3 regions of the Blautia sp. DFI.6.71 genome follow, and region 3 is predicted to be linked to each of the others. Evidence: predicted binding sites of a transcription regulator. Region 3 holds the regulator's gene; each other region holds the start of a gene.
The links. The regulator HrcA, encoded in region 3, represses chaperone genes, less so after heat shock. The targets are predictions, from matches to a motif close to TGTTAGCACTCNNNNNNNNNGAGTGCTAACA.
Positions count from the first base shown of each region.

Region 1: groES (co-chaperone GroES) is a predicted target of HrcA. The motif match lies at 1,293-1,323, and genes of this name have one in related genera.
Region 2: htpG (molecular chaperone HtpG) is a predicted target of HrcA. The motif match lies at 1,078-1,108, and genes of this name have one in related genera.

Region 1 covers NZ_JAJDMJ010000006.1:44,813-48,106, forward strand. Annotated here, with positions in the region: gene codY (GTP-sensing pleiotropic transcriptional regulator CodY) at 95-880, shown strand; gene groES (co-chaperone GroES) at 1,436-1,720, shown strand; gene groL (chaperonin GroEL) at 1,870-3,294, shown strand, end outside.
Region 2 covers NZ_JAJDMJ010000047.1:1,733-5,026, forward strand. Annotated here, with positions in the region: gene LJE12_RS15460 (hypothetical protein) at 1-1,031, shown strand, start outside; gene htpG (molecular chaperone HtpG) at 1,299-3,294, shown strand, end outside.
Region 3 covers NZ_JAJDMJ010000038.1:28,654-31,947, forward strand. Annotated here, with positions in the region: gene dnaK (molecular chaperone DnaK) at 1-376, opposite strand, end outside; gene grpE (nucleotide exchange factor GrpE) at 437-1,081, opposite strand; gene hrcA (heat-inducible transcriptional repressor HrcA) at 1,099-2,139, opposite strand; gene uvrB (excinuclease ABC subunit UvrB) at 2,625-3,294, opposite strand, start outside.

The sequences.
Region 1 (3,294 bases), on a different contig from region 3:
CTGAATCTTCCTTGCGAGCAAAAGAAAGTGACTGCTCATTTATGAAATAATGACAGAAAGATTTCGGATATGTACAGGGTGAAAGGAGGACAATATGAGTGTTCAGCTGCTGGATAGAACAAGAAAAATTAATAAACTTCTGCATAACAGCAGTTCCAGCAAAGTGGTATTTAATGACATCTGTCAGGTTCTGATGGAGACACTGAGTTCCAACATTCTGGTTCTCAGTAAAAAAGGAAAGGTTCTGGGTGTCAGTTTATGCCCGGGAGTAGAGGAGATCACTGAACTGATCGAGGACAAGGTTGGCGGATATGTAGATTCCCTGTTAAACGAGAGATTTCTGGGTGTCCTGTCAACAAAAGAGAATGTAAATCTTCAGACACTGGGATTTGAACATGTATCAAGCAGTTATCAGGGAATCATTAATCCGATAGATATTGCAGGGGAACGACTGGGTACTGTATTTATGTATCGTTATGAGAAACCATATGACATTGAAGATATTATTGTCAGTGAATATGGAACAACCGTTGTAGGGCTGGAGATGATGAGAGCGGTCCATGAAGAGAATGCTGAGGAGGACAGAAAGCAGCAGGTAGTGAAATCTGCGTTTAATACTTTATCTTTCTCCGAACTGGAGGCAATCATCCATATCTTTGATGAACTTGACGGAGATGAGGGAATCCTGGTTGCAAGTAAGATCGCAGACCGCGTGGGAATCACCAGATCTGTTATCGTAAACGCTTTGAGGAAGTTTGAAAGTGCCGGTGTGATCGAATCCAGATCATCCGGTATGAAGGGAACCTACATTAAAGTGCTGAATGAAGTCATCTTTGATGAACTGGAAGAGATTAAAGCTCAGAGAAATAAGAAATCCTGATCCGTAAATAATGAATACAAGAAGGCTGTCTGCTGTATGGTGGACGGTCTTTTTGTTATGTTATAGAAAATTATTCCGTAATATGCTTATAACATAATAAAGCCCTCCGGACTAGTACAGCGAATATTAAGTAACTGCTATATTGACTTGTCTGATTTTTCATCTGCGGCGTTGTCGTCAATCGCCGTAGCCACCGCTACGCCTCATTCCTCCGCCTTGCAGCTGAAGCAATCATCCTGCGTCAATATAGCAGAAACTTAATTTTCGATGTACTAGTTATGACAAAATTATTTGTAAATTAAGAAAACAAAAGAAAAGAAGAGTATATATAAGTAAAAAAGAGAATATATATTATTTTATAATGATAAAAGCACTTGCGAAATCGACTCATTTTCAATAATATAAGGACAGTGATTAGCACTCGAAGTAAATGAGTGCTAGCAAAAATCGGCAGGATTAGACAGAGTGCCGAAACAGTTACCGGATATTTTGCAATAATGGAAAGAGTACGGTAACAGGAAAGCTTTAGTTGGAGAATAAAGGAGGATATAGATCATGACATTAGTACCTTTAGGTGACAGAGTTGTATTAAAACAGGTTGAAGCAGAAGAAACAACAAAATCCGGTATCGTTCTTCCGGGACAGGCACAGGAGAAACCACAGCAGGCAGAAGTTGTAGCTGTAGGACCTGGCGGAGTTGTTGACGGCAAAGAAGTAAAAATGGAAGTAGCTGTAGGTGATAAAGTTATCTACTCCAAATATTCAGGAACAGAAGTAAAAATGGATGGCACAGAATATATCATTGTAAAACAGAATGATATTCTTGCAATTGTTAAATAAGCAATATCAAAATAGAAAACATAAATGAAGATACTTATAAGATAATGTTTGCAGGTAAGATAATATTTACAGGATGTAACATGAGATATCGGACAGGTATCAGAAAGAATTCATAGAAATCAGAATTTGAATCAGGAGGTCATATTATCATGGCAAAAGAAATTAAATTCGGCGCAGAAGCCAGAGCAGCTCTTGAAGCTGGTGTAAATAAATTAGCTGATACAGTAAGAGTAACATTAGGACCGAAAGGAAGAAACGTAGTTCTTGACAAACCATACGGAGCTCCGCTTATCACAAACGACGGTGTTACAATCGCAAAAGAAATCGAACTGGAAGACGGATTTGAAAACATGGGCGCACAGCTGATCAAAGAAGTGGCTTCCAAAACAAACGATGTAGCAGGTGATGGTACAACAACAGCTACTGTTCTTGCACAGGCTATGGTTCACGAAGGAATGAGAAATCTGGCAGCAGGCGCTAACCCGATCATCCTCAGAAAAGGTATGAAGAAAGCTACAGATGTAGCTGTAGAAGCAATCAAGAACATGAGCCAGACAATCAGCGGCAAGAAACAGATTGCAAACGTTGCATCTATTTCCGCAAGCGATGAGACTGTTGGACAGTTAGTAGCAGATGCTATGGAAAAAGTTTCCAAAGACGGTGTTATCACAGTAGAAGAATCCAAGACAATGCACACAGAACTTGACCTTGTAGAAGGTATGCAGTTCGATCGTGGATATGTATCCGCATATATGTCAACAGATATGGAAAAAATGGAAGCAAATCTGGAAGATCCATACATCCTGATCACAGACAAGAAGATCAGCAACATCCAGGAAATCCTTCCATTACTGGAGCAGATCGTAAAAGTTGGTGCGAAACTTCTTATCATTGCTGAAGATGTAGAGGGCGAAGCTCTTACAACTCTGATCGTAAACAAATTAAGAGGAACCTTCCAGGTAGTAGCTGTCAAAGCTCCGGGATATGGTGACAGAAGAAAAGAAATGCTTCAGGATATCGCAATCCTTACAGGTGGTCAGGTAATCTCCGAAGAAGTTGGTCTGGAACTGAAAGACGCAACTATGGAGCAGTTAGGACGTGCAAAATCTGTTAAAGTTGCAAAAGAGAACACAGTTATCGTTGACGGTATGGGTGACAAAGATGCAATCGCAAACCGTGTTGCTCAGATCCGTGGACAGATTGAAGAAACAAAATCTGAATTTGATAAAGAAAAATTACAGGAAAGACTTGCAAAACTGGCTGGCGGCGTAGCTGTTATCCGTGTTGGTGCTTCCACTGAGACAGAAATGAAAGAAGCGAAGCTTCGTCTGGAAGATGCTCTTGCAGCTACAAGAGCAGCAGTAGAAGAAGGTATCATCGCAGGTGGTGGATCTGCTTACATCCACGCATCCAAAGAAGTTGCAAAACTTGCAACAACTCTGGAAGGTGACGAGAAGACAGGTGCAAATATCATCCTGAAAGCTCTGGAAGCTCCTCTGTTCCGCATTTCTGCAAATGCAGGACTTGAAGGTTCCGTAATCATCAACAAAGTAAGAGAATCCGAACCGGGAATC
Region 2 (3,294 bases), on a different contig from region 3:
CGCTGATGCAGCCATATGCAGAGTATTTTGATATTGGGGAACTTTCGGCATCAGTGCTGGAGCCGGGAGATTCTGCTGCATTTACAGCAGTACCGGTGAACGGTCTGAAAGTCGGCAATTACCTGGACAGTATTCAGATAGCCCAGACCAGTTCGGAAGGACAGGAGGATGTATTGACAACAATCAAAGCTTCTGCGACTGTTTCGGAAGTGAAAAAGATTTATAAATTATCCGTAACACCGGAAGAACTGAATTTTGGAAAAGCAAAAGAAGGATATAGTGAGGCACCGGAAGCGCAGAAAGTTACAGTGACGAATGAGGGGAATACAAATGTAACTTTAAATGCACCGTCAGGTAAAAACTTTAAAATCGGGAAACTTTCAGCCACAGAGCTTGCACCGGGGGAGAGCTGTACATTTAAAATCCGCCCGAAGGAGGGTTTAAAGGCCGGCTCCTATACAGAGTCAGTTGTGATTGATAATAAACAGCAGATCAGTGCAGAAGTGAAAGTTCAGTTTACGGTTAAAGCTGCCCGCAAGGCGAAAATTGCAGATCCGACAGATAATAAGATTACAGGAATCAGTTCAGATGGATACACAACACAGTCAAAGATTACATTTACAGCAGTCGGAGCGGGTATGGACAATGAAAGTCCGGGAAAGGGAGATGTCCGCTATGTACCGTATAACTGGAAAGTGATCAATACAAATAGCTGGAGCAGTGCACCTTATACTGCTGCATTTGGAATTACGAAGGCCGGAACCTACACATTGACAGTTACATTTGACCGTCAGAAGTATAATGGAAGTGAATGGAAGAATACAGGGGAGCAGGATACTAAACAGGTGAATTTCAGTATTACACAGGCGCAGACTGTAACTGCAACTCCGACTCCGCAGCCGAATGGAGCAAGTGCGAAAACAGCGGTAAAGACAGGAGATACGACTAATATCACACCGTTTGTGATTATTCTGGCGATTGCAGCGGGATGTATTGTGGGAGTTGTGGTATACAAAAGACGAAAGAAATAAGAGTTATCTGAAGAAAAAATACAGGGGAATATGTAAAATATAAAATTATTAGCACTCATTTTTAGTGAGTGCTAATTTTTTCTTGACTTTTGGAATAAATGGTATTACTATATCTTTCAGAGAAGCAACTTACAGGAGTCAAAAGCTATTTCAAAGGATAAACAGGAGAGGATAGTTTTGGCTCAGGAGGCAGAGCAGGTAAGAATGCAGTATATTGACAGATAAAGTTGCGGCAAATGATTAAAAACAAAAAGGAGTGTGGACAGCATGGCTGTAAAACATGGAAATTTATCAATTAACAGTGAAAATATTTTCCCAATCATCAAGAAATGGTTATATTCCGATCATGATATTTTTGTAAGAGAGCTGGTCTCCAACGGATGTGATGCGATCACTAAACTGAAAAAACTGGAAGTAATGGGAGAATATACTTTTCCGGAAGGATACAAACCGGAGATTCAGGTAATTGTTAATCCCGATGAGAAAACTCTGAAATTCATCGATAATGGTATTGGCATGACTGCTGATGAAGTAGAGAAATACATTACCCAGATTGCTTTTTCAGGTGCAACTCAGTTTCTTGAGAAATATAAAGACAAAACTACAGATGATCAGATGATCGGTCATTTTGGACTTGGATTTTATTCTGCATTTATGGTGGCGGATGAAGTGCATATTGATACACTTTCCTATACAGAAGGTGCACAGCCTGTACACTGGTCCTGCGATGGTGGAACAGAATATGATATCCAGGAAGGTAACAAGAATACGATTGGTACAGAAATCACCCTGTTCCTGAATGAAGACTGCCTGGAATTTGCAAACGAGTACCGTATGCGTGAGATTCTTGAGAAATACTGTTCCTTCATGCCGGTTCATATTTACCTTTCCAAAGCAAATGCACCTCAGGAATATGAGACAATTGATGAATCTGAGTTAAGAGACGATGATGTAGTTGTTGAACATATTCATGAGGAAGCAAAGACAGAAGAAAAAGAAAATGATAAAGGTGAAAAGGAAGTTGTTGAAATTTCTCCTGCAAAGGATAAAGTAAAGATCAATAAACGTCCGGTTTCCATCAGTGATATTAATCCGCTCTGGATGAAGCATCCGAATGAATGTACAGATGATGAATACAAGGAATTCTACCGCAAGGTATTTATGGATTATAAGGAACCGTTATTCTGGATACATCTGAATATGGATTATCCGTTTAATTTAAAAGGTATCCTGTACTTCCCGAAGATCAATACAGAGTATGATTCCATTGAAGGAACGATCAAACTTTATAACAATCAGGTATTTATCGCAGATAATATCAAGGAAGTAATTCCTGAATTCCTGCTTCTTCTGAAAGGTGTGATCGATTGTCCGGATCTTCCATTGAACGTGTCACGAAGTGCATTGCAGAATGACGGATTTGTACAGAAGATTTCTGAATACATTTCCAAAAAAGTGGCAGATAAGCTTACCGGAATGTGCAAGACTGACAGAGAATCTTATGAGAAATACTGGGATGATATCAGCCCGTTTATTAAATATGGCTGTATTAAAGATGCTAAGTTTGCAGAGAAAATGGGAGATTATGTACTCTTTAAGAATCTTGATGGCAAATATCTCACATTAAAGGACTGCATTGAAGAGAATAAAAAAGAAACAGAAGAAACTGAGGCTCAGACAGAAGAAAAGAAAGAAGATGCAGCAGAGTCTGAAAACAAAGACAATGCGGAAGCGAAAGAACCTGAGAAGACAGTAATTTTCTATGTAACTGATGAAGTTCAGCAGAGTCAGTATATCAATATGTTTAAGGAAGCAGGAAAAGATGCCGTTATCCTGAAACATAATATTGACAGTGCATTTATTTCCAGTCTTGAGCAGAAACATCAGGAAGTACAGTTTAAGCGTATTGATGCGGATCTGACCGAAGAAATGAAGGGTGAGGGTACTGCCGATGAAGAAACTGTCAAAGCACTGACAGAACTTTTCCGCAAGAGCCTTAATAAAGATAAACTGGAAGTACATGTTGAGAATCTGAAAAATGAAAATGTATCAGCAATGATGACTCTTTCCGAAGAGAGCCGCCGTATGCAGGATATGATGAAGATGTATAATATGTATGGAATGGATCCGAATATGTTTGGCGGACAGGAAACACTGGTTCTGAATGCGAATCATCCATTGGTTAAATATCTGGCAGAGAATCAGGAATCTGACAAGGCTCCGCTTATCTGTGAACAGTTGTATGACCTTGCGATGATGAGCC
Region 3 (3,294 bases):
GAGCATCATTGAAATATGCAGGAACTGTGATAACTGCTTCTGTAACTTTCTCACCAAGGTATCCTTCTGCATCTTTTTTCAGTTTCTGAAGAATCATAGCGGAAATTTCCTGTGGAGAATATTTCTTGTCGTCGATTGTTACACGATAGTCAGTACCCATCTCTCTTTTAATGGAAGAGATTGTTCTCTCTGCGTTTGTTACTGCCTGACGTTTTGCAGGTTCACCTACAAGACGTTCTCCTGTTTTTGTGAAAGCGACAACTGATGGTGTTGTTCTTGCGCCTTCTGTATTAGCAATAACTGTTGGCTGTCCGCCTTCCATTACGGCTACACAGCTGTTTGTTGTACCTAAGTCAATACCAATGATTTTTCCCATAATCTTGTTCCTCCTGTTTATTTTCAACTAGATTTGATATATTCTATATTTTCATGTAAATTAGTTGGCTACTTTTACCATACTGTGGCGGACTACGAAATCCTTGTAGGTGTAACCCTTCTGGAATTCTTCTACCACAATATTCTCACCAGCTTCTTCATCCTCCACATGCATTACTGCGTTGTGGAAGTTCGGATCAAATTCCTTACCCACTGCTTCAATCGGTTTCACGCCCAGCTCATCTAATGTGGTGATCAGCTGTTTGTAGATCATCTTCATGCCATCTGCAAAAGAATCTCCTTCAGGTGCCTGTGCAAGACCTCTCTCGAAGTTATCCACAACCGGAAGCATTTTCTCAACTATGTCCTTGGCTCCGATGATATACATACTGGATTTCTCTTTCTCCGTTCTCTTACGGAAGTTATCGAATTCAGCCATGTTTCGTTTCAGCCTGTCTGTAAGTTCTTCAATCTGCTGTTCAAATTTATCTTTTTCTTTTTTCTTCTTGCCGAAGAAAGAAGTTTTTGATTTGCTGTCTTTCTTGTCATCCTGGGAAGCTTCCTCGTCTCCGTCCTCTACCGGGATTTCCTCTGTTTCTGCTTCGCCGTTCTCTACAACTTCAGGTTCATTCTCAACAGTTTCTTCTGTTACCGGAGTATCTGTTGTCTCTTCTTCCTGAGCTGTGTTCTTTGTTTCTTCTGACACTCTCTATTACCGCCTTTCTAACTCTCTTTCTTAATCAGTTCGTCCAGCTGGACTTTCAAAGCCTTCAGGCTGTCAACTACGTTTGCATAATCCATACGCTTGGGACCGATGATACCGATGGTACCATGCATTCCTTTTCCAAGTTCGTAAGTGGCTGTGACTACACTGCAGTCTTTCATGGTCTGCACCGGCATCTCATCACCAATGTACACCTGAATTCCTGTGTTCTCGGTATCAGACATTCTCTCTTTCACCAGGTCTACCAGATCCTGCTTCTCTTCAAATGCTGAAATCAGCTCGCTCGCTTTGCTTGTGTCTGCAAGCTCCGGATACTTGAAAATGTTGGTTGCTCCTGAAGTATATATCTGCATATCGTCTTCGTCTACCTGGATGGTGTCTGCCACTGCATCAAGGACTGTGCCAACCACAGAGCCATGTACACCTGCCTGTTCTTTCAGGCGGGCAATCATTCCCAGGTTGATATCCTGAATGGGCACCCCATTTAAGTTGGTGTTAAGAAGAAGATTTAATTTCAGGATTGTCTGATCGTCCATCTCCTCATCCAGATTGATGATCTGGTTTCGGATGACATTGTTATCACTCACTACTACTGCCACAAGCTGAAGGGGTGTCACACGGGAAAGCTGGATGAATTTAATCTTGCTTCCGCTGTACTGTGGAACAGAGATCATTGTTGCATAGTTGGTATTGGAGGCCAGTACCTTTGCTACCTGCTTCAGCATTTTATCCAGTTTGTCAGTTTTCTCTATCATGAGATCCTTGATTTCCTGAACCTCTGATTCCTTTTCTTTCATCAGCTCGTCTACGTAGAGGCGATAACCTTTATCAGAAGGAATTCTTCCGGCTGAGGTGTGGGGCTGTACGATATATCCCATATCTGTCAGGTCTGACATCTCATTCCGGATGGTGGCAGAGCTTACATTTAAATCTGCAAACTTGGAAATGGTCCGGGAACCCACCGGTTCGCCTGTTTCCATGTAGGTTTTGATGATGGCTTTTAGTATTTTCTTTTTACGATCATCTAATTCCTGATCCATGAAGTTCCACTCCTTTACTGCCTTTGTTTTTGGTTTGTTAGCACTCATGTTTTAGGAGTGCTAACACCTTATGCTCATAAGATAGCACTCTTGATTTGGTTTGTCAATATTATTTTGTGAATTTTTTGTTATTTCATAACAATATTATTTATTTGATTTGATGAAAAGAATGCTGTGAGAAATTGACTGTAACATCATTTTTTATCTCATATTACTTGTAACCTGTTCTGGAATTGACCATAAAAATATTTTTCCTGTTTCAGGTCATTCTTTTCCTGCCCTGGCCTTGACTGTAATTTTTCTTTTCCTATTTCAGGTCATTCTTTTCTTCTCATAGGCTTGACTGCAATTGTTATTTTCTTGTTTCAGGTCATTCTTTTCTTCTTATAGCCTTGACCGTAATTATCATTTTCTTGTTTCAGGTCATTCTTTTCTTCTCGCAGGCTTGACCGCAATTAGTATTTTCTTGTTTCAGGTCATTTGTTCTATTTATCAAGAGCGTCAAGGTTCTTTTTCAGGTCGATCATTTTATCACGTAGTTCGGCGGCCTGTTCAAAGTTGAGGTCTGCGGCTGCGGCGCGCATTTGTTTTTCTACCTGGGTGATAAGTTTGGTAAGTTCTTTGCGGGTCATGGACTCTGGGTCTTTCTGGAGTCGGACTTCGGTTTCGGCTACTGCTTTGGATACGGCGATGAGGTCGCGGACTGCTTTTTTGATAGTAGTCGGAGTGATTCCGTGTTCTTTGTTATAGGCTTCCTGGATGGTTCGGCGGCGGTTGGTTTCGGTGATGGCTTTGTGCATGGAATCGGTCATGTTGTCTGCGTACATGATTACATGGCCTTCACTGTTTCGGGCAGCTCGTCCGATGGTCTGGATGAGAGAGGTTTCGGAACGGAGGAAGCCTTCTTTGTCTGCATCCAGGATTGCTACCAAGGTGATTTCCGGGATGTCCAGGCCTTCTCGAAGGAGGTTGATTCCTACCAGTACATCAAAGACATCCAGACGCATATCACGGATAATGCGGGCACGTTCTAAGGTATCGATATCGGAATGGAGGTAACGGACTCGGATTCCTACTTCTTTCATATATTCTGTCAGGTCTTCTGCCATTCGTTTGGTGAGAGTGGTGATCAGTATTTTGTGTTTCTTTGACACT